Regions from separate parts of the Bradyrhizobium sp. WSM4874 genome, predicted to be linked through region 4. Evidence: predicted binding sites of a transcription regulator. Region 4 holds the regulator's gene; each other region holds the start of a gene.
What was found. Region 4 encodes LexA, which represses DNA repair genes until DNA is damaged. Its sites were predicted from a motif close to TGTTCNNNNTGTGTTCNG; they were not measured.

Region 1 (7,886 bases), on a different contig from region 4:
GCGCGTGCGCTGCTGATCATGATCGTGCCGATGGTGATCCTGCAATCGGTGGTCGCCTTCGTGTTCATGGAGCGGCACTGGAACACGGTGACACGCCGCCTGTCGGCCGCCGTGGTGCAGGACATCGCCGCGCTGATCGACGTCTACAAGGGCTATCCGCAAGACCGGGATCGCGACCAGATCCGCCGCATCGCGCAGCAGCGCCTCGGCCTCGTCGTCGATTTCCTCCCGGCCGGCGACATGCCGCCGCCGGGACCAAAGCCGTTCTTCTCGCTGCTCGACCAGACGCTGTCGGTGCAGCTCGGCCGCCAGATCGGGCGCTCCTTCTGGATCGACACGGTCGGCCGCTCCAACCTTGTCGAGATCCGGATCCAGCTCGACGACGCCGTGATGCGCGTGTTCGCGCAACGCAGCGCCGCCTATGCCTCGAACTCGGAGATTTTCCTGTTCTGGATGGTCGGCACGTCCTCGATCCTGCTGATCGTCGCGGTGCTATTCCTGCGCAACCAGATCAAGCCGATCCTGCGACTTGCCGACGCCGCCGAAAGCTTCGGCAAGGGCCGCGAGGCGCCGAATTTCCGCCCGCGCGGCGCGCGCGAGGTGCGGCGCGCATCGGTCGCCTTCCTCGAAATGAAATCGCGCATCGAGCGAACGATGGAGCAGCGCACCGCAATGCTCGCCGGCGTCAGCCACGATCTGCGCACGATCCTGACGCGGTTCAAGCTCGAGCTGGCGCTGATCGGCGACAGCCCCGAAATGGAGGGCATGCGCAAGGACGTCGACGAGATGTCGATGATGCTCGAGGACTACCTCGCCTTTGCCCGGGGCGATTCCGGCGAGCAGTCGCAGCCGACCGACATGGCGCAAGCGCTCGAGGAGCTGCGCAGCGACGCCGAACGCCACGGCCACACGGCGACCGTCGCGTTCAACGGGCTGCCCGTGGTCACGGTAAAGCCGGCCTCGTTCAAGCGCTGCCTCGCCAACCTCGTCACCAACGCCGCCCGCTACGGCAAGAGCATCGCCATTACCGGCCAGCGCGATCACCGTTATTTGACAGTGACGGTCGACGACGACGGGCCGGGCATTCCCGCCCATCTGCGCGAAGAGGTGTTCAAGCCATTCCTGCGGCTGGACAACGCCCGCAACCAGGACGAAGGCGGCACGGGTCTTGGCCTCGCGATCGCCCGCGATATAGCGCGTTCGCACGGCGGCGACATCACGCTTGGCGACAGCCCGATGGGCGGATTAAGGGCGAGCGTGCGGATACCGGTGTAACCGGTGATGTAGCCCGGATGGAGCGTAGCGCAATCCGGGATTCTTTCTTCGCGATCGATGCACCGGCCCCGGATTCGCTTCGCTCCATCCGGGCTACGATCTTCCCTACTTCGGCAACAGCGCTTTCAGCTTGTCCATGTCGCGCACGTTCATCTTGAAGCCGCCGGGCATCACGATATCGCCGGGCTTCTGGTCCGGCTTGCAGGCCCCCAGCCATTTCGCTTCGAGCTGCATGGTCGTGTCGCGGCCTGCCGCGCCGGCGGCGCCGCCTTGCGCGTGCGACGACGTCTTCACCGTATAGGCCGAATTGAAATCGCCTGATATCTCAGCATGCGAGGTCGTGCTGATGCCGGCGACGCTACACTCGGAATCGCTGACATAGCCAGTCGCGGTCTTCTTGATGTCCTGCTTGGCGCAGATCTGCTTGGCCATCGGCGAGACGTTGTTGTTCATCTCCTTGTCGACGGTCTCGTCGGTGCAGTGCTGCATGGTCATCTCGGGCACGGGCGTGCCGGTCCTGACCATCTTCAATTCCCACAGGCCCGCCTTGCGCACCGGCAGGTCTTCAGCGCGAGCGCTGCCTGCCGACAAGACGAAGCAAAGTGCAGAGCCGAGCAAAGCGAGTTTGCGCGTCATGTGGGAAGCTCCCGGCTGCGAGATAGCGGCGTTGCGAAAGCGCCTCAGTAGAGCGTGCGGATCGGCTGCTCGGCGGCGCCATAGGGCACCCAGCGGCAGGAGAACGAGATGTAGCCGCCCTCATAGGCCTGCACCGCCAGGAATTTGGCGACCTTGCCGTAGCGCGCGCAGTGATCGACCGCGACCTGCCGCGCATCGGTCTGGGTTGCCATCGAATAGGCGATGATGCCGCCGGTGTCGTTGCCCTTGAACGGAGGCACCGGAAGCAGATCGGCGCGCGCCGACTGGCTCGCCATCATACCCAGGGCAAGAAGGCCCGCGGCCGCAATGATTCGCATTCCCGTCACTCCGATTGGTTGGCGGCAGTTTACGGTGCCAGCGCGGCGGTGGAAAGAACGGAAGGCCCCTCTAGTGCAGCATTGCGATCAACTCGTCGGCAAGTGTTGCCGCGCTGCACTTGACCTCCTCCGGCCTTCGCGGCACCGTCGGACCCTCGCAGATCATGCTGTCTGGATCATCCATGCGCGCCTCGACCTTCCTGAAATCGCTCCGCTTCGCCGCCGTGCTCGGCCTCCTGTTCGGGGCGCTGTCGCTCGGCGAGGCCAGGGCTGCCAATCCGCTGGAGCTGAATTTCTGGCTGAGCGGGCCGCGCTATGACGGCAACGTCTCCGAATGCGACAGGGCGCTGCCGACGATCGCCAGCCAGTTCTGGGAGAAAGAAAGCTCGTTCTGGAATTCCTCGTTGAAGATCACCGGCTTCGCCGCGGTTCACGAGACCGCGTTCCGGCCCTGGGCATCCGACAACATCCCTCGCCGCTATTGCACCGGCGAGGCCATGCTCACGGACGGCAAGATGCGCAAGGTGCACTTCTCGATCGTCGAGGATGGCGGCTTCGCCGGCTACGGCCAGGGTGTCGAATGGTGCGTGGTTGGGCTCGACCGCAACTGGGCCTACAACCCGGCCTGCCGCGCCGCCAAGCAATAACTGAAAAAGTTCTGATCAGGACCGATCAGGCGGCCGAACGACGGTCGCCCGCATTTTGTTCTTGAAATGTTCCTATCGCCTGCTAGGCTCATCTGCACAGTCTAGTTGAGGGGCGTCGCCATGTTTCATTCCAGATTGCATTCGTTCTCCCGCCTGATGATCTCGGTGACCCTTGCAGCCGGGTTGGCTGCATTGGCCGGTGGCGCCAAGGCCCAGGACAAGCGGCAGAACACGCCCGGCGAATTCGATTTTTATGTGCTGTCGCTGTCGTGGTCGCCCTCCTTCTGCGAAGAGGCGGCGGAGCGCGGCGGCCGTTCGCAGATCCAGTGCAGCGGACGGCCCTACGCTTTCGTGGTCCACGGTCTGTGGCCGCAATATGAGAACGGTTTTCCGGAATATTGCCAGCGGCCGTCGCCGCGGCTGAACCGCAGCATCGTCTCCTCCATGCTCGATCTGATGCCGGCGCCGGGGCTGATCTTCAACGAGTGGGACAAGCACGGCACCTGCTCGGGGCTCGCCGACCGCAGCTATTTCGAGACGATCCGGAAGGCGCGCGCCGCGATCAAGTTTCCGGCCGAATATCTCGATTTGTCGCAGGCCAAGACCGTGGCGCCGGCGGAGGTGGAAGAGGCGTTCATCAAGGCCAACCCGGGCCTCAGCAATGCCGCCGTCTCGATCACCTGCAACCGGACGCGGCTATCGGAAGTCCGCATCTGCCTCAGCAAGGACCTTCAATTCCGCGCCTGCGAGGAGATCGACCGCCGCGCCTGCCGCCGCGACCAGGTGGCAATGCCGCCGATCAGGGGCGGGTAGCCCAGGCATCGTGCCTCTTTGCTCAAGCCGTCACGTGGCGTAGTGCTCTTGCATGAATTACCGCCACGCCTTTCACGCCGGAAGCTTCGCTGACGTCATCAAGCACATCGTGCTGGCGCGGATCATCACCTACCTCCAGGACAAGCCGGGAGCGTTCCGCGTCATCGACACCCATGCCGGCGCCGGCCTCTACGATCTCGAAAGCGACGAGGCGCGCCGCGGCGGCGAGTGGCTGACGGGCATCGCGCGGCTGATGCAGGCGCGGCTGTCGAACGACGCCATGGCGCTGACCAAGCCCTATCTCGACATCGTCCGCGCCTTCAATCCGAAGGGCGAGCTCAAGGCCTATCCGGGCTCGCCGCTGATCGCGCGCGCCCTGATGCGGCCGCAGGACCGCCTCGTCGCCTGCGAACTCGAGCCGAAGGCGCGGAAAGCGCTGATCGGCGTGCTCCGCCACGACGAGCAGGCCCGCGTGGTCGACCTCGACGGCTGGATGGCACTGCCGGCTTTCGTGCCGCCAAAGGAACGGCGCGGGATCGTCCTGATCGACCCGCCGTTCGAGGCCAAGGACGAGTTCGACAAGCTCGGCGAGGCCTTCTCGGCGGCCTTCGCGAAATGGCCGACCGGTATCTATGTAATCTGGTATCCCGCCAAGAGCCGACGCGCCACCGACACGCTGGTGCAATCAGTGGCGCGGCTCGCAGCCGCCGCAAAGCCGCCGGGAAAATGCCTGCGGCTTGAATTCAGCGTAGCGCCGCAAGCCGACGGCGCAGCCCTCAGCTCCACCGGGCTCTTGATCGTCAATCCCCCTTACACATTGCACGGCGAGCTCAAGACGATCCTGCCGGAGCTGGAAATGCCGCTCGGCCAGGGTGGCGCTGCCAGATTCCGATTAGAGGTGCCGAGGCCGTAACACTCCGGCATCTTGGGAAAAATATGCAGGAGCGGTGGTCAATCTGCAGAGAACCGTATTATGCTGTTTCAGTGACTGGCTTTACGTTCCGCTTCCGCGAATGGTTGCGGCGGAGTGAAGGCCTAAGAAAGATCCAGTCGGACCGAATGGTCTGCCCAAGGATGGCCAGCTCCCGGGCTTCGTAAGGCCCGGTCATGTCGTGACGTGCGTCTGCGTCACGACGGAGGAGCAATGAGGGGGAGTTTCCCGATGGCCATGACGGGAACGGTCAAGTTTTTCAACGGTGAGCGCGGCTACGGATTCATCAAACCGGACGACGGGGGCCGCGACGTCTTCGTGCATATTACTGCTGTGGAGCGGGCCGGACTGAAGGACCTTGCCGAAGGACAGCGTATTACTTTCGAAGTCGAGCCGGACAAGAAGGGCAAGGGGCCGAAGGCGGTCGATTTGGTCATCTTGTCCTAGCGAGTCCGACGCGAAAACACCGGCGAAAAAAAATCCCGGCCGCGAGCGGCCGGGAGGCTGTAGTCCGGTATTTTCTTCTTTGGGTATCAGAAGTGATAGTTCACGCCTGCGCGCACAACGCTGGCGCTATAGCCGTTTGACACGCCTGTAATCGCGAACTGACTCGTCGACAGATCGATGTAGAGATATTCGAGCTTGGCGCTCCAGTTCGGCGCGAAGCCGACTTCCGCACCAGCACCGATGGTCCAACCGGCGCTGGTGTGCGACTCCGTCCAGCCGAACGTCTGTGCACGCAGCTCGCCGAAGGCGAGGCCCGCCGTGCCGTAGAACAGCACGTTGCTGAAGGCGTAGCCGGCGCGGCCGCGCAGGGTGCCGAACCACGGATTGGAGAACTTCCACGGCGCGAAAGTGTCGTCGGCACCGGCGGCCTGGATGTCGCCCTCGACGCCGAACACCCAAGGACCGTTCTGGAAATTGTAGCCGGCCTGAACGCCGCCGACGAAGCCCGACGGTTTTGCGGGATTGTTGTTCACCGAGCCCCATTCGTAGCCGAGATTGGCACCGAGATACGGACCGGCCCAGCTATAGGCGTTGAGCGGCTGATTGACCGTGTAGGGCGCACGCTGCCCGTAATTGAGATCGGCGGCCTCTGCCGAAGCCGTCCAGCCGACTGCAGCCAACGCGGCTGCGCCCACAACGAGCCCCTTCATCACACACTCCAACGCAACTGTCCCAACCGGTGCGATGCCCGCGCCGCCGCGCGAGGCAAAACCGCAGGGTTACGGAACCACGACTTTTTCGCGTAAGATTTATCGAGAGTTTTAGGTTAAAGGCCTGTTAAGCCGGGTTACCGCGCTGTTAACAGGCTTAAGCAAGCGTTACCGGGAACTGCGCCGCCATCCTGTGCGTGCCGCACGGCCGGAACTTCAAATCGGCCCCCGCAGCGCCTAAATTCGCACCATGGTTCACGATTCCACCGACAATCCGGACGACGCACGCGTACGCAAACCCGTGCGCGGCAACGCGCCCGATGTCCCGCCCCAGGAAACGGAAGCGGCGCCGCCGGACCTCGATCCCGCCACCGCAAGCGGCGACGACGAGGACGACGCACGGCTGCCGGACATCCTGGAAGAAAGCGGCACGGTCGGCGAAGAGCCGCTGGCGACCGGCCACGAGGCGATCGAACGCGCGGTCCGCCTCGCCCCCACCTCGCCCGGCGTCTACCGCATGCTCAACGCCAATGCCGACGTGCTCTATGTCGGCAAGGCCAAGAACGTCAAAAAGCGCCTGTCGAACTATGCGCGCCAGAGTGCGCCGCAGCCGGCGCGCATCCTGCGCATGATCGCCGCCACAGTTACGGTGGAAATCATCTCGACCCACACCGAGACCGAAGCGCTGCTGCTGGAGGCCAACCTCATCAAGCAGCTTCGGCCGCGCTTCAACGTGCAGCTGCGCGACGACAAGTCGTTTCCCTATATCCTGATCACGGGCGACCATTGGGCGCCGCAGATCTTGAAGCATCGCGGCGCGCAGACGCGGCCCGGTCGCTATTTCGGCCCGTTCGCCTCCGCGGGCGCCGTCAACCGCACCATCACCGCACTTCAGCGCGCGTTCCTGATCCGCTCCTGCACGGATTCCTTCTTCGAGAGCCGTTCGCGGCCCTGCCTGCTCTACCAGATCCGCCGTTGCGCCGGCCCCTGCACACGTGAGATCGACTTCCCCGGCTACACGACCCTGGTGCGCGAGGCGAGCGACTTCCTGTCCGGCAAGAGCCATGCGGTGAAACAGGAGCTTGCTAGCGAGATGGAGAAGGCCTCCGGCGAGCTCGAATTCGAAAGCGCCGCGCTCTACCGCGACCGCCTCGCTGCGTTGTCCGCGATCCAGTCGCAGCAGGGGATCAATCCGCGCACCGTGGAAGAAGCCGACGTGTTCGCCATCCACCAGGAGGGCGGCTTCTCCTGCGTCGAGGTGTTCTTCTTCCGCACCGGGCAGAACTGGGGCAACCGCGCCTATTTCCCGCGCGCGGAGAAGACCTATACGCCGGAAGAGGTGCTCGGCTCCTTCCTCGCCCAGTTCTACGACGACAAGCCGCCGCCGAGGAATATCCTGCTCTCGCACGAGATCGAGGAGAGCGAGCTGCTCGCCAACGCGCTGTCGATCAAGGCCGGCCGCAAGGTCGAGGTTTCCATGCCGAAGCGCGGCGAGAAGAAGGAGCTCGTCACCCACGCGCTCACCAACGCGCGCGAGGCCCTGGGCCGCAAGCTCGCGGACACCGCGACGCAGAGCCGGCTGCTGGACGCCATGGCCACGACCCTGAGCCTGCCGCATGCGCCGAAGCGGATTGAAGTCTACGACAACAGCCACATCCAGGGCACCAACGCAGTCGGCGCCATGATCGTTGCCGGCCCGGACGGTTTTGTGAAAAACCAGTACCGCAAGTTCAACATCAAGTCGGAAGGGATCACGCCGGGCGACGACTTCGCCATGATGCGCGAAGTGCTGGAGCGCCGCTTCAAGCGCCTGATCAACCCGCCCGAAGAGGGCGCGGCCAAAACCAAGGACGACGACTTCCCGCAATGGCCCGATCTCGTGATCATCGACGGCGGCCGCGGCCAGCTCAACGCGGTCCGGGAAATCTTTGCAAACCTCGGCCTGACCCAGGTGGTGCTGATGTCGGTGGCCAAGGGGCCGGACCGGGATGCCGGCCGCGAGACCCTGTTCATGCCGGAGCGCGAGGCGATCAAGCTGGAGCCGCGCGACCCCGTGCTCTATTTCATCCAGCGGCTGCGCGACGAGGCG
Region 2 (7,886 bases), 100 kb from region 4:
GCGGCCTGATCGGCACTCACTGTCTCGGGCCTCATTGCGAGGAGCCCTTGCGACGAAGCAATCCAGAGTCTCTCCGCGGAGGTACCCTGGATTGCTTCGCTGTGCTCGCAATGACGGAGCGAGAAGCATTCGTTGTTCTCCACCAACTCGCATCTGAATTGTAGACACATCTTCGCCTCCTCGCGGCATATCGGGCCCGAGCTTTGCCAGTACGGTGGCCCCCAAAAATGCCGAGGGCGCAGGGAAGGCCGGGTGCCGGCTGGCACCCACGGTCCACTGTGCGAAGGTTGCGCTACAAGAGGCTGCACAGCGGCATACAGGTGAAGCCCAACACACGGCCTTCCCTGCGCAGTGGTTTTACGGCTTATGTCGCGCTCTCCCCGGGGAGCGATGCACTATTGCCCCCGTCGCCTTGCGGATGGCTGATGCGCGCGCCCGGTCGGGCCGCGACATCACCGCAACACTTGGCGCACAGACCCCGGGCGCCAGGACCACACGATTTTGCCGTACGCAGGCTGCGCCGGTCGTGTGCGCGACGCCTTCGCTCACGGTTTCCCGCCCTGCAAAGCCCTTCGCGCCGACGCCGCCTGCGTCCACCACGTCCCATCCCGCGTTCGTGACGATCGCGATCCGCCCCTCGGCCGGGTTGGGATGGTTGTCTATACGATAAACCGAAATACGGATAAAGAGAAATATTTTTGCGAGCCGTGATTGACCCTCTGCTTGGGTGTTTTGCCCGCCGGGCGGCAAGGGGTTGTGGGGCGCCCGGACGCCCGCCGCAACGCGGCCACGAACGGGTCTCCCCTCGGCCGCAAAATGCGCTACCATGATCCCAGCGCGCTTCAAGTCGCGCATGATCAATGAGACGCATGAGGAAACGAGATGAGGGTGACGATTGGACGGCGCACGGTCCTGGCCGCGGTGCTCACTGCCGCGGGCGCGGTGGCTTTGACATCGGCCTGGGCCCACGGGCCGACCCGGCAGAAGGTGCGCGAATCCATCGAGATCAACGCTGCCCCGGCCAAGGTGTGGGCCGCAATCGGCAATTTCCAGGACATGAGCTGGCTGCCGCCGGTCACCAAGACCGAGGGCGAGAAGGGCAACGAGATCGGCGCGACGCGGAAGCTGACGCTGACGGGAGGCGCGACCGTCGACGAGGAGCTCTACAAGTTCGACGCCGCCGCGATGAGCTATTCCTACCGGATCACCAATGTGGACGTGAAGGTGCTGCCGGTGACCAATTATTCCTCGACGCTGACGGTGACGCCGAGTGCCGACGGCAAGGGCTCGACGCTGGAATGGGCCGGCGCGTTCTACCGCGGCTTTCCCAACAACGACCCGCCGCCGGAGCTGAGTGACGAAGCCGCGGTCAAGGCGGTGAAGGGGCTGTATCAGGCCGGCCTCGAGGCACTGAAGAAGAAGATCGAGAGCGGAAGCTGACGGTGCGGGCGCTGGTCCTGGCGGCGCTCGCCGCCAGCCTTTGCCTTGCCGGCATTGCCCATGTGTCCGCCGAAGAGGCGTTCGTCACCAACCAGCTCAGCGACGATCTGATGGTCGTCGATCTCGCCACCGCGCGCAGCGTTGCCATCATCCCGATCGGCGGCAAGCCCGCCGGCGTCGCCGTCAGCGCGGACGGGCGCTTTGCCTATGTCACGAGCCCGGATGCCAAGGCCGTGACGGTGGTGGACGCGGCAACGCGGCAGCTTGTGGGGCGGATCGAGGTCGGCGGCGGACCGCTTGGCATTGCCGTCGCGCCGGACGGCCGCACCGTCTACGTCGCGGACTGGTACGCGGCGGCCGTGCGGGTGATCGACGCGGCGAGCCGCAGCGTCACAGCCAGCATCGCGGTCGGCGCCTCGCCGTCGGGGCTCGCAGTGACGCCGGATGGCAAGCTGCTGCTCTCAGCCGATCGCGACGATGATAGCGTCTCGGTGGTGGACACCGCGACGCGCCAGCGCAGGGCGACCATCAAGGTTGGAACGCGTCCGTTCGGCGTCACCGTCGATGCCGAGGGCAAACGCGCCTACACCGCCAATGTCGGCTCCAACGATGTCTCGGTGATCGACATCGCCGCTGGGGCCGAGACCGGCCGCGTGCCGGTCGGGATGCGCCCCTATGCGGTCGCGCTGGCGCGGGGCCGCGGCTTCGTCACCGACCAGTATGGCGGCACTGTCAGCGTGTTCGACCTGGCGACGCTGAAGCCGATCAAGCGGATCAATGTCGGCGACTACCCCGAAGGCATCGCCGCGACAGCGGACGGCAAACGCGTCATCGTCGCCTGCTGGGAGAGCAATACACTCAGCATCATCGACGCGGCCGAGATGAAAGTGATCGGCGAAGTCAAGACCGGCGACGGCCCGCGCGCGTTCGGGGCGTTCTTGCGCAGGACGGAGTAGGGGCGTGTAGCCCGCATGGAGCGAAGCGGAATGCGGGGACACTTTCCCGGATTGCGCGTTGCTCCATCCGGGCTACGACGCCGGGCGCACTGTGCGCGCAATCTCATCCATCTTGTCAAACATATGATCCGGCGCCAGCGCCCGCAGCGCCGCCGGCGCCGCATAACCCCAGGCCACCGCACCGCAGGCGATCCCCACGGCCCGCGCCGCCTCGATGTCGCGCACCTCGTCGCCGATCGCGATGACCTTGCCCGGTTCCACGCCGGCGCGCCGCATGACCCGTCGGAATTTCGACGGTTTGCCGAACAGCGAGGCCGCGCAGTCGAAATGCGCGAACAGCGCCGCGCAATCGCCGAGCTTCTCGCGCGCATTGGCTTCGCTGTCCGAGGTTACCAGCGCGAGCTGCACGCCGTTCTCCGCCAGCGTCCGCAGCATCGCCTCGACGCCCGCAAACAGCGAAATCTCCGCCGCAGCCTCGGCCTTCAGCCGCCGCGCATGCCGGGCGATCGCCGGCAGCTTCCACAAGGGCACCTCGAGCCGGCTGAGAATCTCGCGCGACGAAGCATGCCGCAGCCCCTCGACATCTTCATCCGCGACGCGGCGGAAGCCGAAGCGATCGGCGACGTCGTTGATGGTGCGCAGGAACCACGGAAAGCTGTCGGCCAGCGTGCCGTCGAGATCGAAGATGGCGAGGGAGTAGGGCATGGAGGCGAGGCTACACCGCTAGGCTTTCCACACGGTTTCCTCGGTCCATCCGAGTTGGTCAAATTCGGAAGCCCTGAGCGGTGCTTCTCCCTCGGCGAAGAATTCGTCGAGCTGAGGCGGCGCGATACTTGTTGCAGAGAGCATCGCGTGCGCCTGTCCGCGGTGATGGATCTGGTGCTGAAACAGATGCATGAGTAGCCGATCACGGCGTTCGGTCTGGACCCGCGTGTCGCGGTTGATCCGCACGAGACCGTCGAGAAGCTCGGTCGTCAGCGCATCGCAGACAGCAATCAAGCGCTTGTCGATCGCGGATTGCGCAGGCTTTAGCGCGGCAAGTGAAAGGTGGGGCACCTGGTTCTTCCAAGCCGCCGGTCCCAGCCATCCGCCCTCCAGCGCATCGACATAGAAGAGGTCAATGACATGGATGTGGTTGAGCGTGCGCTGCAAGCTTGGAAAGAAGCCGGTTCGTGCGGCTTCGAAGTCAGCCTGAGACAGCGCGGCGCAAGCAGTGAGCAGCCGATGGTTCGCCCAAGCATTATTGTGGGCGAACGCACGATAGGTTTGCACAAGTCCGGCAGGCAAACTCAGACTCCCTCAGACAATGTGTCGGCATGCTCCCGCTGCGTAATCTACTCCGCCGCCTCGCTCGCCGCGCGCCTCCGCTTCGGCTTCCGCGCCTTCGCCAGCACCGGGGCCAGAAACTTGCCCGTGTAGCTCCGCGGCGCTTTCGCGATCTCCTCCGGCGGTCCCCAGGCGACGATCTCACCGCCGCCGTCGCCGCCTTCGGGGCCGAGATCGATGACCCAGTCGGCGGTCTTGATGACTTCGAGATTGTGCTCGATGACGACGACCGTGTTGCCCTGCGCGACCAGCTCGTGCAGCACTTCCAGAAGCTTCTTGACGTCGTGAAAATGCAGGCCGGTGGTCGGCTCGTCCAGGATGTAGAGCGTGCGGCCGGTGGCGCGCTTGGACAGCTCCTTGGCCAGCTTGACGCGCTGGGCTTCGCCGCCGGACAGCGTCGTGGCCTGCTGGCCGACATGGATGTAGTCGAGGCCGACGCGATGCAGCGTCTGGAATGTCTCGCGCACGCGTGGGACCGCCTTGAAGAACTCGGCGGCTTCCTCGACGGTCATGTCGAGTACGTCGGCGATGCTCTTGCCCTTGAACAGGACTTCCAAGGTCTCGCGGTTGTAGCGCTTGCCCTTGCAGACGTCGCAGGTGACGTAGACGTCGGGCAGAAAGTGCATCTCGATCTTGATGACGCCGTCGCCCTGGCAGGCTTCGCAGCGGCCGCCCTTGACGTTGAAGGAGAAGCGGCCGGGCTCGTAGCCGCGCGCTTTCGACTCGGGGAGGCCGGCGAACCATTCGCGGATCGGCGTGAAGGCGCCGGTATAGGTCGCGGGGTTGGAACGTGGCGTGCGGCCGATCGGCGACTGGTCGATGTCGATGATCTTGTCGATGTGCTCGAGACCCTCGATGCGGTCGTGCGGCGCCGCGCCTTCGCTGGCATTGTTCAGCTTGCGCGCGATCGCCTTGTAGAGCGTGTCGATCAGCAGCGTCGACTTGCCGCCGCCGGAGACGCCGGTGACGGCCGTGAACAGGCCGAGCGGGATTTCGGCCGTGACGTTCTTGAGATTGTTGCCGCGCGCGTTGACCACCTTGATGGTGCGGCGATGGTTCGGCGGACGCCGCTCCGGCACCTCGACCTCGAGCTCGCCGGTGAGATATTTGCCGGTCAGCGAGTTGGGGTTGCGCATGATCTCGGCGGGCGTGCCTTCGGCGATGATGTTGCCGCCATGCATGCCGGCGCCGGGGCCGATGTCGAGCACGTGGTCGGCGAGCAGGATTGCGTCCTCGTCGTGCTCGACCACGATCACGGTGTTGCCGAGGTCACGAAGTCTCTTGAGGGTGTCGAGCAGGCGCGCATTGTCGCGCTGGTGCAGGCCGATCGAGGGCTCGTCGAGCACATAGAGCACGCCTGTCAGCCCCGAGCCGATCTGCGAGGCCAGGCGGATGCGCTGGCTCTCGCCGCCGGAGAGCGTGCCGGAGGAGCGGGAGAGCGTGAGATAGTTGAGGCCGACGTCGAGCAGGAAGGTGAGGCGCTCGCGGATCTCCTTGAGAATGCGGCCGGCGATCTCGTTCTGCTGGGTGTTCAGCGCCTCCGGCACGGTCTCGAACCACGCGCCGGCGCCCTTCACCGACATCTCGGAAATGTCGCCGATATGCTTGCCGCCGATCTTGACGCAGAGCGCCTCGGGCTTCAGCCGAAAGCCGTGGCACGCCTCGCAGGGCACGTCGTGGAAATACTTCGCCAGCTCCTCGCGCGCCCATTCGCTCTCGGTCTCGCGATAGCGGCGGTTAATGTTGGTGATGACGCCCTCGAACGGCTTCTTGGTGTCGTAGGAACGGACGCCGTCCTCGTAGGAGAACTTGATCTCGTCCTCGCCGGAACCATGGAGGATCGCGTTCTGCGTCTTCTTGGGCAGATCCTTCCACTTGGTGGTCAGCGTGAACTTGTAGTGCTTGCCGAGCGCAGTCAGCGTTTGAATGTAATAGGGCGACGACGACTTGGCCCAGGGCGCGATCGCGCCCTTGCCGATGGCGAGCTCCTTGTCGGGGATGACGAGGTCTTCGTCGACATGCTGCTCGACGCCGAGGCCGCCGCAGGCCGGGCAGGCGCCATAGGGATTGTTGAACGAGAACAGCCGGGGCTCGATTTCGGGGATGGTGAAGCCGGACACCGGACAGGCGAATTTTTCCGAGAACAGCATGCGCTCGGGTCCGCTCTTGTCGTGGATCTTTGCGGTCTTCTTTTTCTCCTCCGCGGGGGCTGCTGCAGCCGGCGCGTCCGCGAATTCGATGACGGCGAGGCCCTCGGCGAGCTTGAGCGCGGTCTCGAAGCTTTCGGCGAGGCGCTGGCCAATGTCGGCGCGCACCACGATGCGATCGACCACGACGTCGATGTCGTGCGGGAATTTCTTGTCGAGAACAGGCGCTTCCGCGAGCTCGTGGAAGGCGCCGTCGATCTTGACGCGCTGAAAGCCCTTCTTGAGCCATTCGGCGAGTTCTTTGCGGTACTCGCCCTTGCGGCCGCGCACGACGGGCGCGAGCAGATAGAGCCGCGAGCCCTCGGGCAGCGCCAGCACGCGATCGACCATCTGCGAGACGGTCTGGCTCTCGATCGGCAGGCCGGTGGCGGGCGAATAGGGCACGCCAACGCGTGCCCACAGCAGGCGCATGTAGTCGTAGATTTCGGTGACGGTGCCGACGGTGGAGCGCGGGTTCTTCGACGTCGTCTTCTGCTCGATCGAGATCGCCGGCGACAGGCCGTCGATCTGGTCGACGTCGGGCTTCTGCATCATCTCCAGGAACTGACGGGCATAGGCCGACAGAGATTCGACGTAGCGGCGCTGGCCCTCGGCGTAGATGGTGTCGAACGCGAGCGAGGATTTGCCGGAGCCCGACAGCCCCGTGAACACCACCAGCTTGTCGCGGGGAATCTCGACGTCGACGTTCTTGAGGTTGTGCTCGCGCGCGCCACGGATGGTAATTGCGCGCAGGTTTGATCCCACGTTCTGTTGTTGGCGCTTCGCCTTGATCACTTCGTCCATCCTGGTGGTCCTCAGGGAATCCAAAAGCGCGCGATCGCGCCAACGCATAGGCGCGCTTCGCCCGGAACCGGGATCGGCGCCGATGGGTATGTAAGCGAACGTAGGAAGAACGAGGACGGATTTCCAGTGGGACTTGCGAATCGTCAACCGATTGTTGGCGCGCTGGCGGCATCTGGCAGGAGCAGGGCCTTGCGGAACTGCGCAGGAGCGGCCGGTCAAACAAAAAGGCCGGCGCAAGGCCGGCCTTTCGTAACGCGGATGGCGTTGGAGCTAAGTACTGAACTCAGTACTTGGCGACCACCGGGCCCCCGAAGTGATAGTTCACGCCGACCTGCACGGTGTGGAAGTTGAGCGTGCCGGACGGCAGCGCAGCGCCGAGGCTCGAGAAGTAGTTCTCGCTGCCGAGGCTGCGATAGAGGTACTCGCCCTTGACCGACCACTGCGGAGCGAAGAACGCTTCGACGCCCGCACCGACGGTCCAGCCGGAGTGCCACTTGCTGTCCGAAGCGGTCACGCCGAGCGCGCTGATGCTCAGCTTGTTGTCGATCCAGGCGTAACCACCGGTGCCGTAGAACAGCACCTGGTTGACGGCGTAGCCGATACGGCCGCGCACAGTGCCCATCGCATCGGTCTTCGAGCTGAAGGTGGTGCTGACGACGCCAAATCCGGGGACGGCAACTGGACCAGTCACGGACGCGTTGACGTCAGCCCAGGCGCCATCGGCCTCGATGCCGAACACGACATTGCCGGTCTGCCAATTGTAGCCGGCGGTGCCGCCGACGAAGCCGCCCTGCATCCGCGGGCTGTTCGAATCTTCCCAGGCGCCGCCACCGACGACACCGAGGTAGAAGCCGGTCCAGTTATAAACCGAAGCCATGGCCACTGGGGCCTTGGTGTAGGGGCGCGCCGCCAGATCAGCGGCCGAAGCCGGGGCAGCGAGAGCGAACAAACAGGCCGAAGCCAACAAAACCTTTTTCATTTTCAACTAATCCCAGTCCCAGTTTCTGATTGTGCCTTCCACGATAGGGAAGGGCATCGGACTCACTTGCCCAACTGAGGCCGTACTTACATCATTGAAGCCGCAAGTTGTGTCACTGGAAAGCCACAGCAGCCTGAAAATGGTGCAGTTGCTGACCTATTGTTCCCGTAGGGGCAAGCCTTCCTTCCTTTCCGG
Region 3 (7,886 bases), on a different contig from region 4:
TACGCGCGCAGACCGAGGTGCCGGCGATCGCCGCGCTGACGGCAAAGCCCTGGCGGTCGAGGGCACGGACAAGGGTTTGCAACAGCGCAGCCTCGCCGCCGAACAGATGCGCGCAGCCGGTGATGTCGAGGAACAGCCCGTGCGGCGGATCGAGCGCCACCAGCGGCGTGAAGCGGTCGCACCAATCGGCGATGTCGCTAATCGTCTTGGCATCGGCCACGGCATCGGCGTCGAACACCTTTAGATCCGGACACATCGCCCGGGCATTGGCCAGGGGCTGGCCGATATACAGACCGAGGCGCTCGGCGGCCTCGTCCAGCGCATGGATCACCAGCGCGTTGCTGTCCTTGATGACGACAATGCTCGGATCATTGGTTCTACCCAGCCCGACGTTGCCGAAGAACCGCTGGATCCGATCGATGGGCAGGCGCGGCAGCCACAGGCTGAGGATACGCCGACGATTCAGAGAACTGGCACTCATCACATTTCCATTCCATGATCCACCGGCCGCACGGGCCGTGACGATTGCGCAGGAGCTCGGCATCGAAGCGCGGCGCCCCCCAGGCACTCCACATCGCGCCCGGCGGCGAATGCGCCGCGCGAAGCATCCATCTGGTCTCGGCGGTCGAGGGCAAGGGTTGCGCGGCCATCCGCAGCAGCAAGCCGGTGACACCGGAAGATTGCGCAGCCAGCGTCAGCTTGCGGCTCGCCACGAGATCGAACTGCCTGGTCTCACCCCAGAGCTCGAGCACAACCGCACCCAGCGCGTCGCAGGCGAGCGCATCTGCCGAAGTCCGTAGTGCACTCTCCACGTCGGCGGCGCGCACCATCACCATGCGGCCCGGATCGAGGCCGATCTCGGCGAGCCCGCTCATCGACAGCGCGCCGGTTTCAATTTCTGAAAAATCCTGCCGCACCCACAGCAGCGGCTTGCGTGTGGTGACGCGCCCCGCAAGTCCGGTGACAAAGCCCGTCGCGGCCGCGCCCTGACGTCCCTCGCAAAACACCTCGTGGATTGCCGCGCGCGCGAGCCCGCCCTTCAGCGCGCTGTCGGCCTCGCGGTGGCCCAGCGCGACGCGGTCGCGATGATGCACGACCTCCGCCGTCTCGATGCGCTCGATCTGGCCGCGCAAGGCTGCAAGCGCGCTGATGCGTGCGCCGCTCATGGTCGCCGCTCCTCAAGGGTGATTGCCGGTGGCTCTCAAAAAGAGAACCAGCGGCTAGCTCATTTGTTCATGATATGTTCTAATATAAAGCTAACGACGCCCCGGGAGTCAATCGAATTGGCGGGCCTCGGGATTCATGAGTTGAATCAAAGGGATTCCAATATGGACGTGCAACGCAAGCTGGAAATCCTGGCGGACGCCGCCAAGTATGATGCGTCCTGCGCCTCCAGCGGCACCGAGCGGCGGGATTCCAGCGACGGCAAGGGCATGGGCTCGACCGCGCCCGGCATGGGTATCTGCCATTCCTACGCGCCGGACGGCCGCTGTATCTCGCTGCTCAAGGTGCTGCTGACCAACGCCTGCAATTACGACTGCCTCTATTGCGTCAACAGGGCCTCCTCCAACGTGCCGCGTGCCCGCTTCACCATCGACGAAGTGGTCAAGCTGACGCTCGACTTCTACCGGCGCAATTACATCGAAGGGCTGTTTCTCTCCTCCGGCATCATCCGCAACCCCGACTACACCATGGAGCAGGTGGTGAGCGTCGCGCGCAAACTACGGGAGGAGCATCACTTCCGCGGCTACATCCATCTCAAGACGATCCCCGAGGCTGACGATGCATTGATCTCCGAGGCCGGCAAATATGCCGACCGTCTCTCCATCAACATCGAGATGCCGCAGGAGACGAGCCTGCAGCAATTCGCGCCCGAGAAGGACGTGCGCGCGATCCGCCGTACCATGGGCCGGCTGCGGCTGAAGCTGGACGAGGCCGAGGAAAGCCGCAGCGCGAAGACGAAAGCCAAGCCGCAGCGCTTCGCGCCGGCTGGCCAAAGCACGCAGATGATCGTCGGCGCCGACGCGGCCTCCGACCACACCATCCTCCACACCAGCGCCAATCTCTACGGTTCATACAGGCTGAGGCGCGTCTATTATTCCGCGTTCAGCCCAATCCCCGATGCCAGTCGCGCGCTGCCTCTGCGCGCGCCGCCCTTGCTGCGCGAGCACCGACTCTATCAGGCCGACTGGCTGATGCGGTTCTACGGCTTCGACGTCGGCGAGATCGTCGACGACAGCGCAATGCTGCCGCTCGACATCGATCCAAAACTGGCCTGGGCGCTGCGTCACCGCGACCGCTTCCCGCTCGACGTCAACCGCGCCAGCCTCGAGGAATTATTGCGCGTGCCAGGCTTCGGCACCAAGGCGGTCGAGCGCATCATCGCGGCGCGCCGCACGACCACCATCCGCGTCGCCGATCTCGCGCGGCTGCATGTGCCCCGCAACAAGGCGCTGCCGTTCATCGTCCTAAGCGATCACCGGCCCACGCCGCATCGGCTCGACGAGGCACGGCTGATCGAACGGTTCAAGCCGAAGGCAACACAACTGGGATTTGGCTTCTGATGCAGTACATCACCCTCGAGAACGAAACCGATTTCGATGGCTGGCGCAAAGCCGCGCGTAGCCTCGTGCTTCACCAAGTGAAGCCGGCCGACATCACCTGGGCCGTGCGGGGCGGCGAAGCGGAGCTGTTCGCGCCGCCCTCGCCGTCTCCGCTGCCGGCCGGTGGCGACGGCACCTTCAACGTGCCTGCAAAATTCGTCGAGCTCGCCAAGGCCGCGATCCTGCATCGCGATCCCGAGCGCTTCGCGATCCTCTATCGCCTGTTGTATCGGCTGAAGGACAATCACGATCTCATCGAGGTCGCGACCGATGTCGATGTCGCGCAAGTCACGGCCATGGCAAAGGCGATCTACCGCGACGAGCACAAGATGCATGCCTTCGTGCGCTTCCGCGAGATCGGCAGGGAACGCGAAGCACACTACGTTGCGTGGTTCGAGCCGGAGCATCATATCGTCGAGCTCGCCGCGCCGTTCTTCGCCAAGCGCTTTGCCGACATGCCCTGGTCGATCCTGACGCCCGATTTGTGCGCGCATTGGGATGGCCACGCGCTCTCGTACACATCAGGCGTCAGCAAGAGCGAGGCGCCAAGCGAAGACCGGCTGGAGGAAACCTGGCGGCGCTACTACGCCAGCATCTTCAATCCCGCCCGCCTGAAGGTGAAGGCGATGCAAACGGAGATGCCGAAGAAATATTGGAGGAACCTGCCCGAGGCTTCGATCATTAAGCCTCTGATCGAGGATGCCGAACGCATGACCGGCGCCATGATCGCCAATGCCGCAACCGATCCGCACAAGCCTCAAAAGCGGCCGGAGGCTCCGATGAAACGCAAGACCGCTACCGACGATCTCGAAGCGCTCCGCGAGGAGGCCGCCCACTGCCGCGCCTGCCATCTCTACAAGGACGCGACCCAGACCGTGTTCGGCGAAGGCCCGAAGTCCGCCAATATCATGCTGGTCGGCGAACAGCCCGGCGACAAGGAAGACCTCGCCGGCCATCCCTTCGTCGGTCCGGCCGGCCAGATGCTCGACCGGGCACTGCAGGAGGCGGGCGTCGACCGCAAGAAGGTCTATGTCACCAACGCGGTGAAACACTTCAAATTCGTGCCGCGCGGCAAGATCCGCCTGCATCAGAAGCCGAATACGCCGGAGATAAAGGCCTGCCGGCAGTGGTATGAACGAGAAGTCTCCGTCATCCAGCCCGATCTCATCGTCGCGATGGGCGCGACCGCCGCGCAGAGCGTGTTCGGCAAAATCACCCCGATCGGCAAGACCCGCGGCCGGCTAATCGACCTTCCCGACGGTCACAAGGCGCTGGTGACGGTGCACCCGTCCTATCTGCTGCGGCTGCCCGATCCGGAAGCCAAGGCGCTGGAATATCGGCGCTTTGTCGAAGACCTGAAGATCGTCGCCGGTTTGCAGAAGAAAGCCGCGCGGGCGGCGTAAATAGCGGCGGAAATCGGCTTTCAACCGCTGCTTGTCATCCAGCCTTCAAATCCGTCGCGGACAATACCCTTACCTGAAAGTTAAGGGGCGTCCAGACATGACCGATCTTGCATTCGACCGCGCGGTAGCAGATCCCGCGCCAATCCAGCCGGCCTCGCGGCCAAATCTCGACAAGGGCTTCAACCCGCTGACGATGATCCTGTTCTTCGGCATCCTCGCCGCGGGCCTGCTCTATGTGGCCTACAGCATCTATTCGGATGTCGACGCGACCGGCACGCGGGTCACGAGCTACCTGCCCTACATCCTCTTGTTTGTCGCGCTGCTGATCGCGCTCGGCTTCGAATTCGTCAACGGTTTCCACGACACTGCCAACGCGGTGGCGACCGTGATCTACACCCATTCGCTGCCGGCCGAAGTCGCGGTGATGTGGTCGGGCTTCTTCAACTTCCTCGGCGTGCTGCTCTCGTCCGGCGCGGTCGCCTTCGGCATCGTCTCGCTGCTGCCGGTCGAGCTGATCCTTCAGGTCGGCTCCAGCGCCGGTTTCGCGATGGTGTTCGCGCTACTGATCGCCGCAATCCTTTGGAACCTCGGCACCTGGTATTTCGGCCTGCCGGCCTCCTCCTCGCACACGCTGATCGGCTCGATCATCGGCGTCGGCGTCGCAAACGCGCTGATGCGCGGCCGCGACGGCACCTCGGGCGTGGACTGGGGCAAGGCCACGGAGATCGGATATGCGCTCCTGCTGTCGCCGCTGGTCGGCTTCGTCTGCGCCGCCGGCCTTCTGCTGCTGCTCAAGCTGATCGTCAAGAACCCGGCGCTCTATGCCGCCCCTGAGGGTAACAAAGCTCCGCCGATCTGGATTCGCGGCCTGCTGATTCTGACCTGCACCGGTGTCAGCTTCGCCCATGGTTCGAACGACGGCCAGAAGGGCATGGGCCTGATCATGCTGATCCTGATCGGTACCGTGCCGACGGCCTATGCGCTCAACCGCGCGTTGCCGGAGTCGCAGGTCGCCCAGTTCGCGAAGGTCTCGGAATCGGCTTCCAAGGTGGTTGCGGCCAAGGGCGCCGGCCATGCGATCATCGGCGATCCCCGTCCTGCGGTGACGCAGTACGTCACCTCGCATCACATCAGCGAAGGCACCTATCCTTCGTTGGCGGTGCTGGTGAAAGATGTCGGCGAGCAGGTCGCGAAATACGGTTCGCTGAACAAGGTGCCGGCGGAAGTCGTCGGCAACACCCGCAACGACATGTATCTGACCTCTGAAGCGATCCGCTTCCTGATGAAGGACAAGGCGAACGACCTCAGCAAGGAAGAGGTCGCGACCTTGAACGCCTACAAGGGCGGACTCGACAGCGCGACCAAGTTCATCCCGACCTGGGTGAAGGTCGCGGTCGCCATCGCGCTCGGCCTCGGCACCATGATCGGCTGGAAGCGCATCGTCGTGACCGTCGGTGAGAAGATCGGCAAGACCCACCTCACCTACGCGCAGGGCGCTTCCGCCGAGCTCGTCGCCGCCGCCACGATCGGCGCCGCCGACGTGTTCGGCCTGCCGGTCTCGACCACCCACGTGCTGTCGTCCGGCGTCGCCGGCACCATGGCCGCGAACGGTTCGGGTCTTCAGGTCGCCACCATCAGGAACATGGTGATGGCCTGGGTGCTGACCTTGCCCGTCGCCATCCTGTTGTCGGGTACGCTGTACGTGATCTTCTCGCGGATCTTCTGAGCCGATCACGTCACTCGAAGACAAAGGGCCCGTGCGATGCACGGGCCCTTTTCATGTGTGCTTTCGGCTTGACCTTACGATGCCGCGAGCGATTGCTCGACCAGCTTGACCCAGTACGACGTGCCGTAAACGATCGCCTCGTCATCGAAATTGTAGGCGGGGTGATGCAGGCCGGCACTGTCGCCGTTGCCGCAGAAGATGAAGGCGCCGGGGCGCGCTTCCAGCATATAGGCGAAATCCTCGCCGCCCATCAGTGGCGACATCTCGAGCACGTTGGCCTCGCCCGCAACCTGCCCGGCGATGCGACGCGCGATCTCGGTCTCCGCGGCGTGATTGTTCACCACGGGATAATTCCGCTTGTAGTGCAGGTCGATCTTGGCGCCGGTGATCTGCGCCACGCCCGCGACGACCTCGTGCACGCGCTTCTCGACCAGCTTGCGCACCTCCGGCGACAGCGTGCGGATGGTGCCCCTCAGTGTCGCGGTTTGCGGAATAACATTGCGGGCATTGCCCGCGTGGAACTCGCAGATCGAGATCACGGCCGATTCCAGCGGATCGACGCTGCGCGCGACGATCGACTGCAGCGCCGTGATCACCTGTGCGCCGACCAGAACGGAGTCGACACATTTGTGCGGCCGCGCGGCATGGCCGCCGAGGCCTTCGATCATGATATCGACCTCGTCGGTCGCCGCCATGATCGGACCCGGCCGGATCGCGAACGAGCCCACCGGAATGCCGGGACCGTTGTGCATGCCGTAGACCTGCTCGATGCCGAAGCGCTCCATCATTCCGTCCTTGACCATCGCCAAGCCGCCGGCGCCACCCTCCTCGGCCGGCTGGAAGATCACCACAGCATCGCCGGCAAAGTTGCGGGTCTCGGCGAGATAACGGGCAGCACCGAGCAGCATCGCGGTGTGGCCGTCATGGCCGCAGGCGTGCATCTTGCCGGGAGTCTTCGAAGCGTAAGGCAGGTTGGTCTGCTCCTCGACCGGGAGCGCATCCATATCGGCGCGCAGGCCGATGGTCTTGAGGCCCTCGCCGGCCGGCTTGCTGCCCTTGATCACGCCGACCACGCCGGTCTGGCCGATGCCGGTCACGACCTCATCGCAGCCGAATTCGCGCAGGCGGTCCGCGACGAATGCTGCGGTGCGGTGGACGTCGTAGAGCAGCTCCGGATGCTGGTGGATGTCCCGGCGCCAGGCCTGAATATCGGGTTGAAGGTCGGCGACGCGGTTCACGATGGGCATGGAGGGTCTCAAGCTTTGTTGAAAATGCAGGCCTGTCTACCATGCAAGCACCAGTCCACCCAACTGGCGGGGAGTCTGGGGTAGCTCTGTCCTCTCGTCATGGCCGGGCTTGTCCCGGCCATCCACGTCTGACTATTAGAACGGAAAGCGCGTGGATGCCCGGGACAAGCCCGGGCATGACTCCTATTGGGTGGAAGCAGAATGCCAAGACGGCTCGAAGGTGAGTTTGACTACATTGTCGTTGGGGCCGGCACGGCCGGCTGCATCGTCGCCAACCGGCTGTCGGCCAATTCCAGCAATCGCGTCCTCGTCCTCGAAGCGGGCGGCGACGACAACTGGATCTGGTTCCACATTCCCGTCGGCTATCTCTTCGCCATCGGCAATCCGCGCTCGGACTGGATGTTCAGGACCGAGGCCGAGCCCGGCCTGAACGGCCGCTCGCTCGCCTATCCCCGTGGCAAGGTGATCGGCGGCTCGTCGGCGATCAACGCCATGATCTCGATGCGGGGACAGGCCGCCGATTACGATCACTGGCGCCAGCTCGGCATGACCGGCTGGGGTTATGACGACGTGCTGCCGCTGTTCAAGCGGCTCGAGGATCACTTCCTCGGCGCGAGCGAGCATCATGGCACCGGGGGCGGCTGGCGCATCGAGGCGCCGCGGCTGTCCTGGGACGTCCTCGATGCGGTCGGCGATGCGGCCGAAGAGATGGGCATCAAGCGCATCCCGGATTTCAATACCGGCGACAACGAAGGCACCAGCTATTTCCACGTCAATCAGAAGCGCGGCAGGCGCTGGTCGTCGGCGCGTGGCTTTCTCAAGCCGGTTCTGAACCGCCCGAATCTGAGGCTCGAAAAGCATGTGCTTGTTGATCGGCTGATCATCGAGCAGGGCCGCGCCGTCGGCG
Region 4 (7,886 bases):
GCGGTGTCTGTCGCGGCACCGACATCGTCAAGGCGATCGCGGCGGGCGCCGACCTCGTCGGCATCGGCCGGCTGCAATGCTGGGCGCTGGCGGCGGCCGGTGAAGCCGGCGTGGCGCGCATGCTGGAGCTGCTCGAGGACGAAGTGCTGCGCTGCCTCGGCCTCTTGGGTGCGACCTCGTTCGCCGAGGTCAACAAATCCTGCCTGCACCAGGCGACCGCAACCAACGCGCCCAGCGTGTTCAGCGCGTTTCCGCTGTTCGATCACGAGCCATATCGATACTGAGTGAAAGGATGCAGGTGACATCGCTCTCTCCCGGCAGCGCGGATGCGCTTCTGTTCGATCTCGGCCGCGTGGTGCTCGATATCGATTTCTCCAAGGCCATCGCCTGCTGGTCGGGACATGCCGGCTGCAAGCCCGAATCCCTCGTCGCGCGCTATGTGCGGGACAGCGAAGCCTATCGTTTGCACGAGATGGGGAAGATCAGCGATGAGGACTATTTCGCCTCATTGCGAGCCTCGCTCGGAATCGGCATTTCGGACGCGCAGTTCCTGGAAGGCTGGAACGCGATTTTCGCCGGCGAAATGCCTGACATCGCCGAGCTGCTGCCGCGGGCAGCGAAGCAGATGCCGCTCTACGCTTTCTCCAATACCAACCGGCCGCACGTGGACCATTTCTCAAGGGAATATGCCGACCTCCTCGGCCATTTCCGCGAGCTCTATTTGTCGTCCAGCATCGGCTTGCGCAAACCGGATGCGGAGGCCTTCGACCACGTCATTGCGGCGATCGGCGTACCCGCCGGGCGCATCGTGTTCTTCGACGATCTTGCCGAAAACATCGAGGGAGCGCGGGCGCGCGGCTTGACGGCCGTGCATGTGACTTCGCCGCGTGACGTCGGGAACGCATTGAAGGCATTGGGCATTTGACGAGGAGCCCTTGTCGCGAAACCCACGGCGGCACGGCCCGACGGGACCAATTTTGAAGGAATTGAGGAACCCGATCACTTTGTGCATTTTTGTACAGAGTTCCGGGAACGGAATACCGCCTTCCGGACTCTTAGAGTCCGTTGGGACTTCTACGGACGGATGCATCATCGTGCTGGGCAAAACCTACCTCACCAAGCAAGCCTCTCTTCTTCTTGAATTCGCCAGGACAACTTCAGATTCGGACCTTTCCGCCAAGCTTGTGAGCAAGGCCGCCGACCTGAAATCCCAAGCCGATCCGCTACCCGACAAGGATCAAGGACCCAAGGCGCCCGACGTAACTCCCGGGCAGGCAGGGAGCTGATCGGTACAGGCCGGGGGGCGCACGTCGTTCTCGTCTTACCATGACCACTCTCCTGCCGATCTGTCAGGTTCTTCGGATCATGCCGCGACGCGCTTGATCCTGCCTTCCGGAACAATGTGAAGCGGCGGGATGACTGCGCTCGCTCAGCCGTTTTTGCCTCTGCGCCCGCGCTCGGCTAGAAGACTTGCGGAACATTCGCCCGAACGTGCCGAGCAGGAGTTTTCGCCGTGGCCTTGATGCCGGTTTCTGACGCGCTTGCCGCGGTGCTGGCGGGTGCAGAGCCGCTGCCCGAAGAAATGATTTCCCTCGACGAGGCCTACCATCGCGTGCTCGCGCGTGACGTCGCGGCGCGACGCACGCAGCCGCCGCAGGCGATGTCCGCGATGGACGGCTACGCGGTGCGCGCGGCCGATGCCGCGACGATCGATTCGGAGCTCACCGTCATCGGCGAAGTCGCGGCAGGCCGACCGTTCGCGGGGACGGTCGGCGCCGGCGAGGCCGTGCGGATCTTCACCGGCGGCGTCGTTCCCGGTGGCGCGGACGCCGTCGTGATCCAGGAGGACACGGTCGCCGCCGGCAAGCGTATCACGATCAAGGAAGCCGCGATCGCCGGACGGCACATCCGTCCCGCCGGCGTCGATTTCCGCGAGGGCGACGTGCTCCTGCGCAAGGGAAGCCGTCTCACCGAGCGCGACCTCGCGCTCGCCGCCGGGATGAACCATCCGCGCCTTGCCGTTTTCAGGCGTCCGAAGGTCGCGATTCTCGCCACCGGCGACGAGCTGGTGATGCCGGGCACCACGCCCGGTCACGGCCAGATCGTCTATTCCAACGGCTACGCCCTGCACGCGCTCGCCCGCAGCGAGGGCGCCGAGACCATCGACCTCGGTATTGCCGCCGACACGCTGGAGGCCACCACCACCGGCATCCGCCGCGCCCGCGAGAGCGGCGCCGACATCCTGATCACGACCGGCGGCGCATCGGTCGGCGACCACGATCTGGTCCAGCAGGCACTGAGGGACGAAGGCATCGCGATGGCGTTCTGGAAAATCGCGATGCGGCCAGGCAAGCCGATGATGCACGGTCGGCTCGGCACAATGGGTGTGATCGGCCTGCCGGGCAATCCCGTGTCGTCCTACGTGTGCGCTTTCCTGTTCCTGGTGCCTCTGATTCGCGCCCTGTCTGGCCGTTCTGTGATTCACCATCGCCGTGAAAGCGCCGTGCTCGGCCGCGACGTCGGCGCCAACGACCAGCGCGAGGACTATCTGCGCGCGCATCTGGAGGAGCGTGACGACGGCACACGCGTCGTTCTTCCCGTCAATCATCAGGACTCTTCGCTGCTTGCGAATCTCGCTGCAGCACAGGTACTTCTCGTGCGCGCTCCGTTCGCGCCGAAGGCCGAAGCTGGCACGGCTTGCGAAGTGCTGCGGCTCCCCGTCTGAGCGCCTCGGCAACGCGCGTTCCGCGAACTTTGCTCTGTTCACGGTAAATTAAGCAGTTGCGGAACATGTATCGAACATATAGTGTCCGTTCATGATTTGTTTCGAGCATGTAGCGGCTTATTGCCGAATTCAGCGTCTCGGAATCGGACGACATCAACCGGGGGACTTTGGTCGAGATGTTAACGCGCAAACAATACGAGCTTCTGCGGTTCATCAGTGAACGTCTGAAGGAAAGCGGCGTGCCGCCCTCCTTCGACGAGATGAAGGATGCGCTCGACCTGCGCTCGAAGTCAGGCATCCATCGCCTGATCACGGCGCTCGAGGAGCGTGGCTTCATCCGACGCCTGCCCAACCGCGCCCGTGCGATTGAAGTCATTAAGCTGCCGGAGCTCCAGGCAGCCGCAGGCAGCCGGCGCGGCTTCACGCCGAGCGTCATCGAGGGCAATCTCGGCAAGGTGCGTGCGAGCTCCAGCCTGTCGGCTGACGAGGGCGAGCGTCCCGTCGCGGTGCCGGTGATGGGCCGCATCGCGGCCGGCACGCCGATCGAGGCGTTGCAGACCCGCAGCCATACCATCAGCGTACCGCCTGACATGCTCGGCTCGGGCGAGCATTACGCGCTCGAAGTGCGCGGCGATTCCATGGTCGAGGCCGGCATTCTTGACGGCGACATGGCACTGATCCAGCGCAACGAGAGCGCCGATACCGGCGACATCGTGGTGGCGCTGATCGACGACGAGGAAGCGACGCTGAAGCGCTTCCGCCGTCGCGGTGCCTCGATCGCGCTCGAGCCCGCCAACGCGGCCTATGAGGTCCGCATCCTGCCGCCCAACCGGGTGAAGATTCAGGGCAAGCTGATCGGGCTTTACCGGAAGTACTGATACCGGAAGTGCTTCATACCGGAAGTGCTTGGCGCCTCGCGCGCTTCCACCGGCATCGCCGGTCAGAGATTGGAGCGGATCATCGTCCGCTCCGGCTGGATAGTCGTTCTGGTTCTGCACAGACTATCCTGCCCCTCCTCCGGCGCTGGCTCCTCGCGACGCCCACGGAAACGGCACCGCTTCAAACAGCACCGCTTCGCGGCTCGAGTGTTCGAGGAAACACCGGCCAGCGATCAAGTTCGACCGTTGCAGACAAGCCGGCAATGTTCGCGCATGCGCCTCCCGAATGCATCGCAACGGGCTTTGTTCCTATTGAATTCGGGAAAGATAATGTGATCGCGGCTTGCAGAAGCCAGCCGCAGATTTGCCCACAACCAAGCAGAGCGTTCGTGCTTCCACTCTGATAGAGGCCTGCGCCTCGATAAGAGACGCGGGTAGCTATCCCAGCATGAGGAGCACCCGATGTGTGACTACAGCCTGCATGCCGTCGCGTCGCGCCCCGCCGAAGTCGGCGAGACGATCGTCACGACAAGCTTCCGCGGCACCTCGACGCGCGGCTTCGCCTCCGCAGCCGATCCGTCTGTTGCCGTCTGCCTGCTGCCAGGGACGGAGCTCGCCTTCGCCGACGACGTCCGTTACGACAATCGCTGGATCTGGACGCGCACCATCAATTCCCGCGTGGGCAAGTTCGGCAAGATCGATCCGCACATTCCCGACCGCCATCATGATGCGATCGAATTCCCGGACGGCAAATATGTGCTGGTGACGCAGCTCGTCGAAGGCCAGCGCGCGACCGTGCTGCAACTGCCGGTAACTCAGTCGGTGGCCGAGCGCGAGCACAAGGCGCAGATCGTCGCCGACCGGCCGCCGACCGTCACGCACCTGCCGATCGGCTGACACAGCCGCCTCCGGCTACGAGGTCGGGGGTCAGGATTGAATTGCCATCGCCGGCCGCGGCCGGCGAGATGGTGTGGCTTGCGTCCGCGAAATCCAATCGGATGGACCAAGCCCTTGCACCTCTCCGCCGCACGAAGTTTGAGCCGCCCTGCCTGAAGTTTGAACGTCCGCTTCGCAGCCAAATGACCGATGCTGTCAGGGCTTGAGACGGCGGACACGCTCGATGAAAACCTTCCTTCGCGTCGTTGAACTCTGGGTGCCCGATCGGACGCGCATGCGGCTGAAGTTTGGCGGCGGCCTCTACGACGAAGGGCTGTCCGCGTTCAAGGCCGTCAGCGAAGAGCTGCACTTCGGGTATGACGAGGGACTTCCGGGCAAGGCCTGGGCCGCGGGCCACCCCGTGATCCTCACCAAATTCGCCAACTCCTATTTCAAACGGACCGATCAGGCGCTCGCGGCCGGCCTCACCTGCGGCGTCGCGGTGCCGGTGTTTGCGGGTGAATTCCTGCAAGCCGTCATGGTGCTGTTCTGCGGCGACGACGAAGCGCATGTCGGGGCGATCGAGCTTTGGCACAACGACCCAGATGCTTCCCACGAGATGGGGCTCGTCGATGGCTATTATGGCACCGCCGACATGTTCGAATTCAACTCCCGCCACACTAAATTTCCTCGCGGCTTTGGCCTGCCTGGCCGCACCTGGAAGGCGGGGCTGCCGCTGATCATCAAGAACCTGCACGACGCCAGGAGTTTTCTGCGCTGGGAGGACGCAGCCAAGGTCGGGATCAATTGCGGCGTCGGCGTGCCCTATCGGACCGGCACGGACCAGACCTGGGTCCTGACATTCCTCTCCGCGCAGGCCACGCCGATTGCGCGACGCTTCGAAATCTGGATCCCGAACGAGACCCACTCGGCACTGGTGTTCCGCGCCGGCGATTGCAGCGCGCAGACCGACCTTGCCGCGCTCTATGCGGAAAAATCCATTGCCAGAGGCGAAGGCAGCATCGGCGGGGCCTGGGCGACCGGCATGCCCGCGCTCAACAATGAGCTCGCGCATGACGGCTCGGTCGCCGGTTTCGAAGCCTGCACAGCCGGACTGAGCCGGATGGTGGCCCTGCCGGTCATCGGCAATTCCAGGCTCGACGCCGTGCTGGCCTGGTACTTGTAACCGATCCGATCAATCGTCGGCCTGCAAGTCGGTCTCCGCCGGCGTTGCGTCCTTGGTGCGGGGCGCGGTCGTCTTAGGCGCAAGGCTGCCGTCGAAATCACCCTCGCCGGCGCCGGCCGGTAACCAGGGGCGGCTCGTGCCTCTCGCCCTCACCGCCTGAACCACAAAACCGTCACCACGCTGCGTCAGCGCCAGCGCGCTCTGGCTGGCGAGCCGCTGCCGATCGACCACCATCGCCGCGCAATCGGGCGGCGCGGGACGTGTCGTCACCACCAGCGCGGCCCGACTGCAATCGTCCGCGAGAGCGTCGACGCGCAGTGCCAGTGCGACCAGCCTCCCGTCGGCCAGTGGCGTCACGCAGCCGGATTCGTCACAGGACACGCCATCGGCCAGCGAGGCTCTGCCGGCATCGCGCGGATCGGCGTCGGCAGCGAGCCATTCCTTGAGCAGAAAGCTGTCCTTGTTCGTCCTGATCAGGTGTAGATATCCGTCCCTGCCCCGCACGGCGACGCTCGCGCCATCCCCGGCAATCAGGATGTCGGGCTGCCGCGACGACAGTCCCCAGAGGATCGCAGCCAGCAGCACCAGTGCGCCCGACCAGCGCAGCGGCGTGCGCAACAGTCCCAGCACGATGATTCCCAGGCTCGCCGCGATCAGCGGCGCGATCCCGAACGCCGGGATGCGGCCGACCGCGCCCGGCAATGCCGCGACCCATCGCGAGACCGCGACCATCCAGTCGATGCCGATTCCCATCAGCCACCAGAACACGCTGTCGAGCCCGAACGGCGCCGCAAGCAGCCCCAACAGTCCTGCCGGCATCACCAGTGCCGAGACCACCGGCATCGCGCCGAGATTGGCGAGCACCCCGAACGGCGTGACACGGTGGAAGTGGAACGCGGCATAGGGCGTGGTCGCAAGTCCCGCAATCAGCGAAGCCATGAACAGCATCGCGATCTCGCGGCCGCCCCACATCGCAATGCGCGCGGTCGCCGAATGGTCCGGCGAGGCAAACAAATTCGGCATGCCGATCTGCACCAGCGCCACCAGCCCCAGCGTTGCCGCAAACGACATCTGAAAACTCGGATGCACCAGCGCTTCCGGCGCGACCGCCAGCACGATCAGCGCGGCGACAGCAAGCGTGCGGAAGGTGATGGCGCGGCGATCGACCATCACTGCGATCAGCACCACCGCGGTCATGAAGAACGATCTTTGCGTGGCGACCTCCGCGCCCGACAGCAGCAGGTAGAACGCAGCGGCGACCAGCGCGGCGGCGGCCGACCATTTCTTGATGGCGAAGCCGGCCGCCAATCCCGGGATCAGAGCGAGCAGCGCCCGGACCGCGAAGAACACGACACCGGCAACGACGGCCATGTGATAACCGGAGATCGAGAGCACGTGGCCGAGGCCTGAGATGAACATCGCGTCGTTGACGGGCGTGGTGATCGCATCGCGCCGCCCGGTGAGCAGCGCGGTCGCGATCGCCCGGTTGTCGCCGTCGAGCGTCGCCCGGATGCGGGCATCGATCGCATCGCGCAGGCCTTGCATGAAGGCCGCGTAACGCAGCCGCAAGCCGGCGGCCTCAGGCGGCGCCGCCACCGTGATGGCGCCCATCGCGAAGCCGGAGGCGCCAATGCCCTGGAAAAACATGTCTCGCGAAAAGTCGTAGCTGCCGGGCCGTACCGGCGCGAGCGGCGGCATCAGCCGTGCCTTCAGCTGAACGAAGCTGCCGACCTCCGGCGCGGTGCCCTTGCGGACCGACAGGCGTACGCGCTCGAGCCTCACGTCGCTCCGCTGCGCCTCCATCGCGGTGACGCGCAGCACGAAACGATCGGTGCGCTCGCGGATGTCGCGGGCTTCGACGAAGCCCGACAACGACACCGAATAGAGCGTCTTAGCCAGCACCGGGTGGGCGATGCGCGCCGTCTTCCAGGTCGCGACGGCAAAGCCGGTCGCGACCGCCGCGATCATGATGGCCGGGGCGAACAGCCGGCTCCGCCGCAACAGAGCCGCGCCAAGCAGGAGCGCAATGGCGGTCGTTGCAACGACCCACAGCACCGGCTCGTGATCAGCAGAGAAATAAAGCGCGATGCCGCAGCCAAACGCGACGGGCACCCACGGCAACAGCCGCCCGGCGCCAGCCTCGGCGCGTAGCCACGCGCGCAAGGTCTCAACCAGCGATGTCCAGAAGAAGTCGAAGCCTGCAGGCGCGAGGCCGCCCGCG

Region 1: AC0L3P_RS20660 (ribonuclease T2 family protein) is a predicted target of LexA. The motif match lies at 2,953-2,970, and genes of this name have one in related genera.
Region 2: uvrA (excinuclease ABC subunit UvrA) is a predicted target of LexA. The motif match lies at 6,807-6,824, and genes of this name have one in related genera.
Region 3: AC0L3P_RS19965 (putative DNA modification/repair radical SAM protein) is a predicted target of LexA. The motif match lies at 1,231-1,248, and genes of this name have one in related genera.

What each region holds. Positions count from the first base shown of each region.
Region 1 covers NZ_JBVVPR010000019.1:97,970-105,855, forward strand. Annotated here, with positions in the region: gene AC0L3P_RS20640 (ATP-binding protein) at 1-1,275, shown strand, start outside; gene AC0L3P_RS20645 (DUF3617 domain-containing protein) at 1,381-1,911, opposite strand; gene AC0L3P_RS20650 (hypothetical protein) at 1,956-2,249, opposite strand; gene AC0L3P_RS20655 (hypothetical protein) at 2,432-2,896, shown strand; gene AC0L3P_RS20660 (ribonuclease T2 family protein) at 3,017-3,709, shown strand; gene AC0L3P_RS20665 (23S rRNA (adenine(2030)-N(6))-methyltransferase RlmJ) at 3,762-4,622, shown strand; gene AC0L3P_RS20670 (cold-shock protein) at 4,872-5,087, shown strand; gene AC0L3P_RS20675 (outer membrane protein) at 5,174-5,797, opposite strand; gene uvrC (excinuclease ABC subunit UvrC) at 6,048-7,886, shown strand, end outside.
Region 2 covers NZ_JBVVPR010000002.1:198,104-205,989, forward strand. Annotated here, with positions in the region: gene AC0L3P_RS03250 (SRPBCC family protein) at 883-1,440, shown strand; gene AC0L3P_RS03255 (YVTN family beta-propeller repeat protein) at 1,443-2,396, shown strand; gene AC0L3P_RS03260 (HAD-IA family hydrolase) at 2,469-3,101, opposite strand; gene AC0L3P_RS03265 (DinB family protein) at 3,120-3,683, opposite strand; gene uvrA (excinuclease ABC subunit UvrA) at 3,731-6,712, opposite strand; gene AC0L3P_RS03275 (outer membrane protein) at 6,996-7,691, opposite strand.
Region 3 covers NZ_JBVVPR010000018.1:115,534-123,419, reverse strand. Annotated here, with positions in the region: partial or broken gene AC0L3P_RS19975 (Y-family DNA polymerase) at 1-481, opposite strand, end outside; gene AC0L3P_RS19970 (ImuA family protein) at 378-1,166, opposite strand; gene AC0L3P_RS19965 (putative DNA modification/repair radical SAM protein) at 1,329-2,564, shown strand; gene AC0L3P_RS19960 (UdgX family uracil-DNA binding protein) at 2,564-4,006, shown strand; gene AC0L3P_RS19955 (inorganic phosphate transporter) at 4,104-5,732, shown strand; gene AC0L3P_RS19950 (M20 aminoacylase family protein) at 5,807-6,979, opposite strand; gene AC0L3P_RS19945 (GMC family oxidoreductase) at 7,181-7,886, shown strand, end outside.
Region 4 covers NZ_JBVVPR010000002.1:95,304-103,189, reverse strand. Annotated here, with positions in the region: gene AC0L3P_RS02805 (alpha-hydroxy acid oxidase) at 1-284, shown strand, start outside; gene AC0L3P_RS02800 (HAD family hydrolase) at 293-925, shown strand; gene AC0L3P_RS02795 (hypothetical protein) at 1,095-1,286, shown strand; gene AC0L3P_RS02790 (molybdopterin molybdotransferase MoeA) at 1,514-2,725, shown strand; gene lexA (transcriptional repressor LexA) at 2,902-3,603, shown strand; gene AC0L3P_RS02780 (hypothetical protein) at 4,066-4,500, shown strand; gene AC0L3P_RS02775 (GAF domain-containing protein) at 4,724-5,665, shown strand; gene AC0L3P_RS02770 (ComEC/Rec2 family competence protein) at 5,675-7,886, opposite strand, start outside.